Regions from separate parts of the Blautia sp. LMAG:89 genome, predicted to be linked through region 2. Evidence: riboswitches for the same ligand, from Rfam matches in the RefSeq annotation. Region 2 holds a riboswitch; the other holds the start of a gene.
What was found. Region 2 has a riboswitch for cyclic di-GMP ahead of CCC70_RS10300 (GGDEF domain-containing protein). Riboswitches for the same ligand answer to the same signal wherever they lie in the genome.
Positions count from the first base shown of each region.

Region 1: linked by a shared signal. The riboswitch ahead of CCC70_RS12355 (hybrid sensor histidine kinase/response regulator) and the one ahead of CCC70_RS10300 (GGDEF domain-containing protein) in region 2 are both predicted to bind cyclic di-GMP.

Region 1 is NZ_NANC01000009.1:160,365-164,893, reverse strand. It holds gene CCC70_RS12370 (Fic family protein) at 1-142, shown strand, start outside; partial or broken gene CCC70_RS12365 (23S rRNA (uracil-5-)-methyltransferase RumA) at 415-771, shown strand; gene CCC70_RS12360 (IS110 family transposase) at 972-1,463, shown strand; cyclic di-GMP riboswitch class I at 1,957-2,047, shown strand; gene CCC70_RS12355 (hybrid sensor histidine kinase/response regulator) at 2,280-4,529, shown strand, end outside.
Region 2 is NZ_NANC01000007.1:110,423-114,951, forward strand. It holds gene CCC70_RS10295 (sn-glycerol-1-phosphate dehydrogenase) at 1-243, opposite strand, end outside; gene CCC70_RS10300 (GGDEF domain-containing protein) at 1,520-2,569, opposite strand; cyclic di-GMP riboswitch class I at 2,869-2,944, opposite strand; gene CCC70_RS10305 (response regulator) at 3,107-4,529, opposite strand, start outside.

The sequences.
Region 1 (4,529 bases), on a different contig from region 2:
AAATTGTTTCGGAAGAACGATAGTTGAAGAAATTACTGGATTAAAGCCATCAAGAGCTTCCAAGTTAATAAAACTGTTGGTTGATAGTGAGGTAATCGTACCTGTAACAGGACATGGAAAAGGAAAATATCGGTTTCAATAAAAGTGAACATTGAAAGGGTGTTAATGCCATTCGCAAAAATGCCCAAAACAAATCGGCGTACTGATATATTACCAAATATGGTAGCAGTATTTAGAATAATTTTGTATTATAAAAGTGTTACAAAATATCGGCGTACCCGCCACACGTTTACAAAGTCAAACGGTCTGTACGCCATGTCTTAACCTTATGATTGCAGATATTAGTAACCTGTCAAAGGGTGTAAAAACTCAGTAACTATGCGGGTTCGCGTACTGTTAAAGCAGTGAAAAACGACACCGCATGTGGAGACGGTAGTACTGCTTTCCCACAAAAAGCCAGACGGACATATCAACGTAAAAGTTGAGTTTGGCGAGGGTGAGGGAAAAGTTCCACTTGATAATATTGCTAAAAGAGCAGAAAGCTATAAGCCCAAAGAACGAGTGACCTACAAAATGATAAAGGAGTACATAGAAGCTAAATACGGCTTCAAAGTACATACCGCATATATTGCAGAGGTAAAGAGAGATTTAGGCTTGCCGATGTACGATGCTCCTAATGCGGTAGAGAAATTGAAACAGCCGAGGAAGCATCCAACTCCAGAGAAGGTTGAAGCAATAAAGGATGCATTGAAGCATTTTGAAGTGATTTAATAATGATGAGCGTATCATTAAAATAGTGGTACGCTTTTCTTTAAAATATTTGGGAAGCAATATATAAGTGCTGAATATGCTTGAAAGGAGCATTCCTGTAATTCATTAAAAGCGCCAATTGAATAAAAAAGAACCTCAAGGTATGATTGAGTTGCATCTTGGCGGATGTAAACAAAACAATCAAGCACTGGAGGTTCCAAATGAATTATACACAGAATGAAAAGATTGAGCAAGTAACAGATTCAACAATGGTTGTCGGAGTTGATATAGGAAGCCAGATACATTATGCAAGAGCTTTTGATAACAGAGGACGCGAACTTACAAAACGTATTTTTTCTTTTCATAACGATCTGGAAGGGTTCAATTCTTTCAACCTTTGGGCAGAGACACTTAAGACTGAGAATAAAAAGACTGCAGTTCTGATCGGCTGCGAGCCAACAGGTCATTACTGGTTTGCGTTTGCGAAGTATGTAAATGATCATCAGAAAAGATTAGTAATGGTCAATCCATTCTCGGTTAAGAAGATCAAGGAACTTGATGATAACAGTCCAAAGAAAACAGATTCAAAAGATCCAAAAACAATCGCAAAACTAGTTGTGGATGGGAGATATTCAATCCCATACATGCCAGAAGGCATTTATGCCGAAATAAGAGACCTGGTATACAGCCGTGAGCCTATATGGATAATCTGAGGCATAAGTGTCGTGAAGAGCCGTATGCCTGAATTGGGCACGTACGGATCTGTGGGGGATATACCTAGTAATAGGTGTTTCTACCCGACAATTTAGGACTCGTCAGAGGATGGTGATCCTGGTAGACATGAGAGGTTAGTTACTGTAGGTGGATTTGGGAAACAGGAAGGCCTTCATAAGAAGAAACAAAGACGTTTTATTTCTTGTACCTAAAATCATCAGAAATGGACTCCATGAAGTCGCTTCATATCCAGAAAACTCTATTTTGTAGATATATGTAACTTATTAACTGTTCAGCAAAGTCAGTAAAATCAAGGATTTTTGTTGAACATGCACTAAAAAGAATAGAGAGGTCCTCACCCACTGCTTATTGCTTTTCGCAACCTCCACAGGGGAGTTACTTGATTCGGTTAAAATATATGTAAATTTTCCACCAAAATATTATTGACGTAAGAAAAACCACATGGTATTTTATTTTTGGAAAAAATGAAAATTATTTTAAAGGCAAACCTGTTGAAAGGCAGGGTCGCAAAGCCAGAAGGGACTAAAGTCAGAAAGTTTGACCATGTCAGCCGGTTGCCACTGTTTCCATATCATCATAATATATGGAGAAGATGTTTGAACAGAAGAGATTCCGATACCTTTTATACTATATAGATGTGTGATTTTAAAGAATATAGTAGGGACACTGGCAGATTTTGGCAGATGTCCTTTTTGTATGCAAAAATGGGTAACAAAACTAGCAGGGACAGGTTTTCTGTATACAGATAAAAGCAGGATGAAGAAGGCATAAGACGGAGAGAGGACTTTTATAAAATGAAAAATTATGAAGACAAAATATATTCCTTAGGTGAGACTGTAACGGGGCAGACACAGGTCATGTCACAGGCCGTACAGAAAACACTGGAAAATAATGGCGGGGTAGGTATAATGACAGGATCTTATGACCAAAACCTGTCTATTTTGTCTGTGGATAATCTGCTGTTGCATAGTACAGGATATACATTCGATACTTTCATGGAACAGACAAAAGGCTCATTGAGAAATTTCTTTTATGACGAGGAAGATATACTGGAGCGAGACCGTTTTTTGCAGCTTCACGGAACAGGGGAAGCACAGATCCTTGCAGCAGACGGTACAGTGAATAATGTACGGCTTTGTAAAGAGGATGCGACAGATGAGGCGGGCAGACAGATCTGGGTTATGTCCGTACAGGTCAACTGGGATCATATAAATTTGGCACTGCTCAATGAGGCTATCTGTTCCGGCTTCTGGTATTTTGACTGTGACGAAAACAGTGAGATTGTGAATGCAAACTGGAGTCATGAATTTCGAAAAATGCTTGGCTATCATGACACCCTGGACTTTCCGAATAAACTGGAATCCTGGTCAGATCTTCTGCATCCACAGGATAAAGAAAGAGTAATGGTGCAGCTTCAGGCGGCAATTAAGGATAAGACGAACCAGATAAAATACCAGGTAGAGTATCGTATGAGAATGAAGGATAATCAATACCAGTGGTTTCGGGCATCGGCAGAAGTAATACGCCGTCTGGATGGTTCTGCCAGCAGGATTGCCGGGATTTTTATTAACATTGATGGGGAGAAAAAAGAAATCATGCAGGCACAAAAATCTGCTGCTTTCCACCGGGCTTTTACGAAAGCAGATTTGTGCGAGTATTATGTGAATCTGGAAGCGAATACTTTTGATACCTTTAAGGTTGAACCGTCCCTGATGACCGTCTTTGAACAGAGTCATACGTGGGATGAATTGATCCGGCATTTTGTGGATTCCTATGTTGTGGAGACAGATAAGAAGGCGGTATCCTCTTTTTACGACCGTGGTTATATTGCAGAAAGGCTGAAGGGGCTGGAAACCGAATTGGCTTTAGAGTGCCGTATCACTCTGAATGGAGAAGAACGATGGGTCCGCAATGTGGTCATACGTGGCGAAATAGAGGATTCAGAATATGCCATGATCTTTCTGCGTGATATCACAGAGACAAAGGTAGAGAGCGCACGGCATCTGCAGATGGCAGCAGATAATGCTTCCATGGAGCAGCTGATCCAGAGCATAGTGCGTCTGGTTGACCGCTTTGTTGTCTGTGATCTGGAAAATGACAGATATGAATTCTACAATCTGAATGGACAGATGATATATAAACCTCTGGGATTTTATCATGATTTTCAGATGCAGGTTCTTGAAAAATATAAGACACTGGAACCATTGGAAGCTATAGATATCCTGATAGCCCCGGATAATATTCGGAAAAAACTGAAAAGTGAAAATGATATTTATAAGTTTGAGTATTGCAGCCTGGATGAAAAGACTTATAAAATCGCTTCTTATATTCCCTTGGAATGGAAGAATGGAAAGTTGGAAAAGGTATTGCTGGCATCCATGGATGTGACACAGGAGAAGAAAGCAGAGATTGAATCCCGTCAGGCACTGATAGAAGCTTACCGGTCCGCAGAAAATGCAAATCGTGCGAAAACAGAATTCCTTTCCAATATGTCCCATGATATCCGGACACCAATGAATGCGATTGTGGGTCTGACAGCAATCGCAGGAGCAAATGTTGAGAGCCAGGACAGAGTCATTGAATGCCTCGGCAAGATCACAGAATCAAGCCGCCATTTGCTGGGGCTGATCAATGAAGTATTGGATATGGCACGCATTGAAAGTGGAAAAATGACACTGGCACAGGAAGATTTCAATCTGTCAGAGCTGGTAGATAATCTTATTACACTCACGAAACCGGTGCTTGATGAACATAAACATAATTTTGATATACACATCAATCATATTGAACATGAGGCTGTCTGTGGTGACAGCTTGAGAATTCAGCAGGTATTTGTGAATCTGATGAGTAATGCGATCAAGTATACACCGGATGGCGGGAATATTATTTTTTCCATAGAGGAAAAGCCAAATGGATTTTCAGAACTTGGATGCTATGAATTTACGATTGAGGATAATGGGATCGGTATGTCACCGGAATTCCAGAAAATCATGTTTGAGCCGTTCAGCCGCGCGGATGACCACCGGACAACCAGAGTCCAGGGA
Region 2 (4,529 bases):
TTCAGCATCCAGGATCAGTACCTGACACCGGTCGTAGATATCCTCCATCAGTTCCTCTGTAGCTTTGTAACTGTTCGTGTCACAGATCAGAAGCGGGGAAATACATTCTTTCAGATCACCGTCTGACATTTCCTTTTCCAGTTTCCCTATAGCTCCTGATTCAATTACAATTTCTCTAACGTCTATGTGGTGCTCCCTCCCGCAGCTGCAAGGTCGGGCAAAATCGTCCGCATCGACTCGCATGTACTTATGTCCTCCTGACTTCTTTTAATGATTCACAGCGTATTTCTCTGTCCGCTGAATGATACAATATTACAGTTTGGTATTATACAGGATTTTTTTTTATTACGCAATGATAGAGTTCAACTTGTTTCATCATATAGCAAAAATCCTTTATTTTCAAGGATTTCCGGTGTTTCTACGCCAAACAATGTTTCGTCTGGTTGCGTCTATTTTCTTTTGTTTGTCACAAAATTTGTCACAAAAATTGTCATAATAAAAAGCCACGCCCAATAAAGGGAATGGCTCTGATTATTACATTACATTTTCAAGCTTTTTCATTTCATTCTGTAAACGTGTAAATTTTTGCCCTAAATGTTCTGCTGACAAAAAAGCTCAAAAGCAATATAACGACCGGAAACGCAAAAAGAATCCTATCCAGATCGAACACAAAGCTATTGTTGATATGCTCCGCAATCGTGGCGAAGATTACAATGATTTTGTTACAGAATCCTACTATTACAGAGATTTGATTAAGGGAAAGAAAGTTTCTCCTTGCCCTAATGACTATAACTCTTCTATTCAAACTCAAAAGCAGTATGAAGAATGGTTAAAACAAAAACATCAAGAATTGACAAAAAAGCCAAAGAAACACCCGGTACATTAATTTGCACCGGGTATTTTTATATGTTCCATTCTGTTCTAAGTTGTGTTATACTGACTGCGTTGTCCAACCGAAACCCGGCAACGGGGGGAGGTGAACACATGGAACATCGTCATATCTTTTTTGGTGGCTGTTGCGGCAGGTGTGACTTGCCATCTCATTTGCAAATGGTTAAACAGTCATAACAAGGACAACGAATAGCCTAGTGGATGCTCAACCACTGAAATAAAAAGAGAAGAACCCTCGCATGTATTGGTGGTACATACGGGGGTTCGTTCTTTGTTCACATGGAACATCATCATATCTTTTTTGCCTACTGGCATTATAGCATATGCCGATCATGAAATCAATATGCTTCGTCTTTGTAAATCCGTGATTTTTCCACCGTTTGTCCTAAAAATGTCACAAAATCATATTTCTAAATCAACTCGCACATCCAGAAATGCTTTAAAATCAACACTTTCCAGACTTCACAGTATAAATACATTGCTTTCTTTTTTATTACGCAATAACGTGCTTTGACTTGTTTCATCTTATACCAAGAATCCTTTGTTTTCAAGGATTTCCAGTGTTTCTACGCAAAACAATATTTCGTCTGATCGCGTCTATTATCTTTTATCTACTCTGAGCTGAAAGCTAATTATATTTCTTGCATATCTGTTTATTTTTATACATATTAGCATCTGCAGCATCCAATAACATCTGCATTGTACACGACATATCATCGGAGGATAATGCCCATCCGCATGCAAAGTCGATTGGTATTTGATTTTCATAACTATTTAATCTGTCTTTTTCTCTGTTCAAGGATTTTAATATTTCCTTAATTTTCGCCTCGCTTGTATGATAAATGACTGCTATAAACTCATCTCCTCCATATCTTCCAACAAAATCCTTTTCTGGAATAACACTGCGCAAAAGCTTTGCGAAATTTATTATTAACTGATCTCCTGCGGAATGTCCCATTGTATCATTTACAGTTTTTAAATTATTTAAATCAAACATTATGCAAGCTGTAGGATCTGTAATTATATCTTTTTTATTAAGAAGATCATTACAGGCATTTTTATTTGGCAGCCCAGTATGGGCATCTATGAATGCTTTCTGTTCCAGCAGTCTGTTTTGCATTGCCATCTGCATTGCCCTTAGAGTCTGCATAATAACCAATATCACCAGACTCAACATATCAAGTGCCGACAAAAGCTCTATAGTACGAATCTTTACAGCGATCTTTTCTGAATAGCTTTCTGCGGAAGAGACAGTTTCATCTGCCATCGAAAAATATATTTCACTCATATTAACAATGTCTGTATTTTCGTATCCCTTGTTTCTTGCTGCTTCAATTTCTGTTTTCAATTTATCCCAGTAATCACTCTGGATTTGCAATTTTTCCTGGTATTCTTCGTCATTGAGTTTTACCAGATCATAATGTCCATCCTGATATCTCAATCCAAGAAGAATATCATCCAAATATTTAATTAATTCTTCATTTTGGTTTCCTGTAATTTCTAATTTTACTTCACGCTGTGTAGCTCCACGTACCAGACCTGCATAATTTATTACGCGTGCTGTCCCCTGCAGCCTACTAATCTGAATCATCATAAAAATAATAAGAACTACTAATATCAATATAAGGAAACTCTGTATAATACCTATTATATTTTTACTTTTCTTGTTTGTCTGCATTTCACAATTTATCCCGAACCTTAAATAATATTCATTTACTTTCCTACAGGGAATCAAATGACATACTTTTGGTCAGCGAACTTTCATTAAGAATATTAATCTTTGAAGATGGAATGACAGTTGCAGCAGTTTTCTTGTTGCTTTATAACTTCCGCTAACATCAACAGCAGCTTATCAATCCACTCATGTCATTGATGTTTGGATCATAAACTGTCTGTGTACAAATATCGGGAAGATCATCTCCTGTTGATAAATCATTCCTCAAAAAAAGCACTGCCAACCAGACAGTGCACCTCATTTTATGCAACTGGCTGCCATTTTACAGGCCCTGTAGCTTTGCGTCCCAGACTTTCATCTGGTTTGCCGATTTCCTTATTATAGCTTTTACACGTATACAAAAAACTGGTTTTATTATACTATAGTGCTCTACTATATACAAGAAAAACATTACCGTTTTAACGTCCAAAAATAAAAAAAGAACAGCCGATATATACATCGAACTGTTCTCCCACTTCCGAAGTCCACGCAGCATTGACATTACCGTTCTATATATTTTGTGATGACAGATATTAAAATCCTCATATCAACCGGCTTCGCCACATGGTCATCCATTCCGGCATGCAAAGCAGCCTGTACATCCTCTGCAAATGCATTTGCTGTCATTGCAATAATAGGGATCTCCTTTCCGTCCGGACGCTCCGACAGATTTCTGATAGCTTTTGTCGTTTCATAGCCATTCATTTCTGGCATCATGATATCCATCAAAATCAGATCAAAGGTCCCCGGAGCTGTATTGCAAAACTGTGCCAGGGCAGATTTTCCATCGGCAGTCCTAGTTACGATCATCCCTTGTTCTTCCAGCAAAGCTGCTGCTATCTCTGCATTTAAATCATTGTCCTCTGCCAAAAGGACATGCAGACCATGTAAATCCATATCTTTCCTTAACTTTTCTTCCTTTTCAGACAGTATCTGTTCTGCTATAAGCAGGGGAATTTCTACCGTAAATGTTGAGCCAATACCCTTTCTGCTGCTGACCTCAATTTTTCCACCCATAAGATCTACATACTGTTTGGCAATGGCCATTCCCAGTCCGGCTCCCTTATAGCTGGTTCTTGCCCCACCATTTTCCTGACTGAACTCATCAAATATTCTGGTCTGGAACTCCTCACTCATACCAATTCCGGTATCTGATATACGATAGCGTACAATTATATGATTCTCATCATTACCCGGAGCGTTTTCTGCAGCGAATGAAATGGTGCCTCCGTCTTTTGTAAATTTGACTGCATTACTGATAATGTTGAGCAATACTTCCCTGATTCTGAGTTCATCTGCCATCACATAAGGAGTTTTTAGTTTTTCTCTTGAAACATACAAATTAAGGTCACGATTTTCCATATATCCCTTTGCGATCGACAAAACAGTATTTATCATATCCCTGAGATCTGTCGGTACCGGTTTATATTCCAGTTTACCACTTTCAATGCGGCTGATATCCAACACATCGTTGATCAGTGTCATCAGATATTCTGAACTCTGCCTGATCTTTTTCAGACAATTCTCCACCTCTTTGTCCGGTTTCCTCTTCATGGCAATATCTGTAAATCCAACAATTGCATTCATTGGTGTCCTGAGATCATGAGACATATGGTTCAGGAATGTCGTTTTTGCAATATTCGCCGCATTTGCATTCTGTGCTTCTTTCAGGGCTTCCATCTGTTTTTTCCTACTCACGGAAAGAGAATAAACCAGAAGAAGCAGTACAAAAATAATCACAAACGAAACTCCGATAACTAAGCCTGCATGCTCAGCAAGGATATCCTTCAAGGTCATTTCCTTTTCTGAAACAGAATTCTGTGCAAGGACAACACCATTTAAAACATTGGATGACTGCTCAATTGCTTTATTGATAATGGTAGCTGCTCTTCTGTTTTCTCTCGTCGTGAACATTCCTAATTCC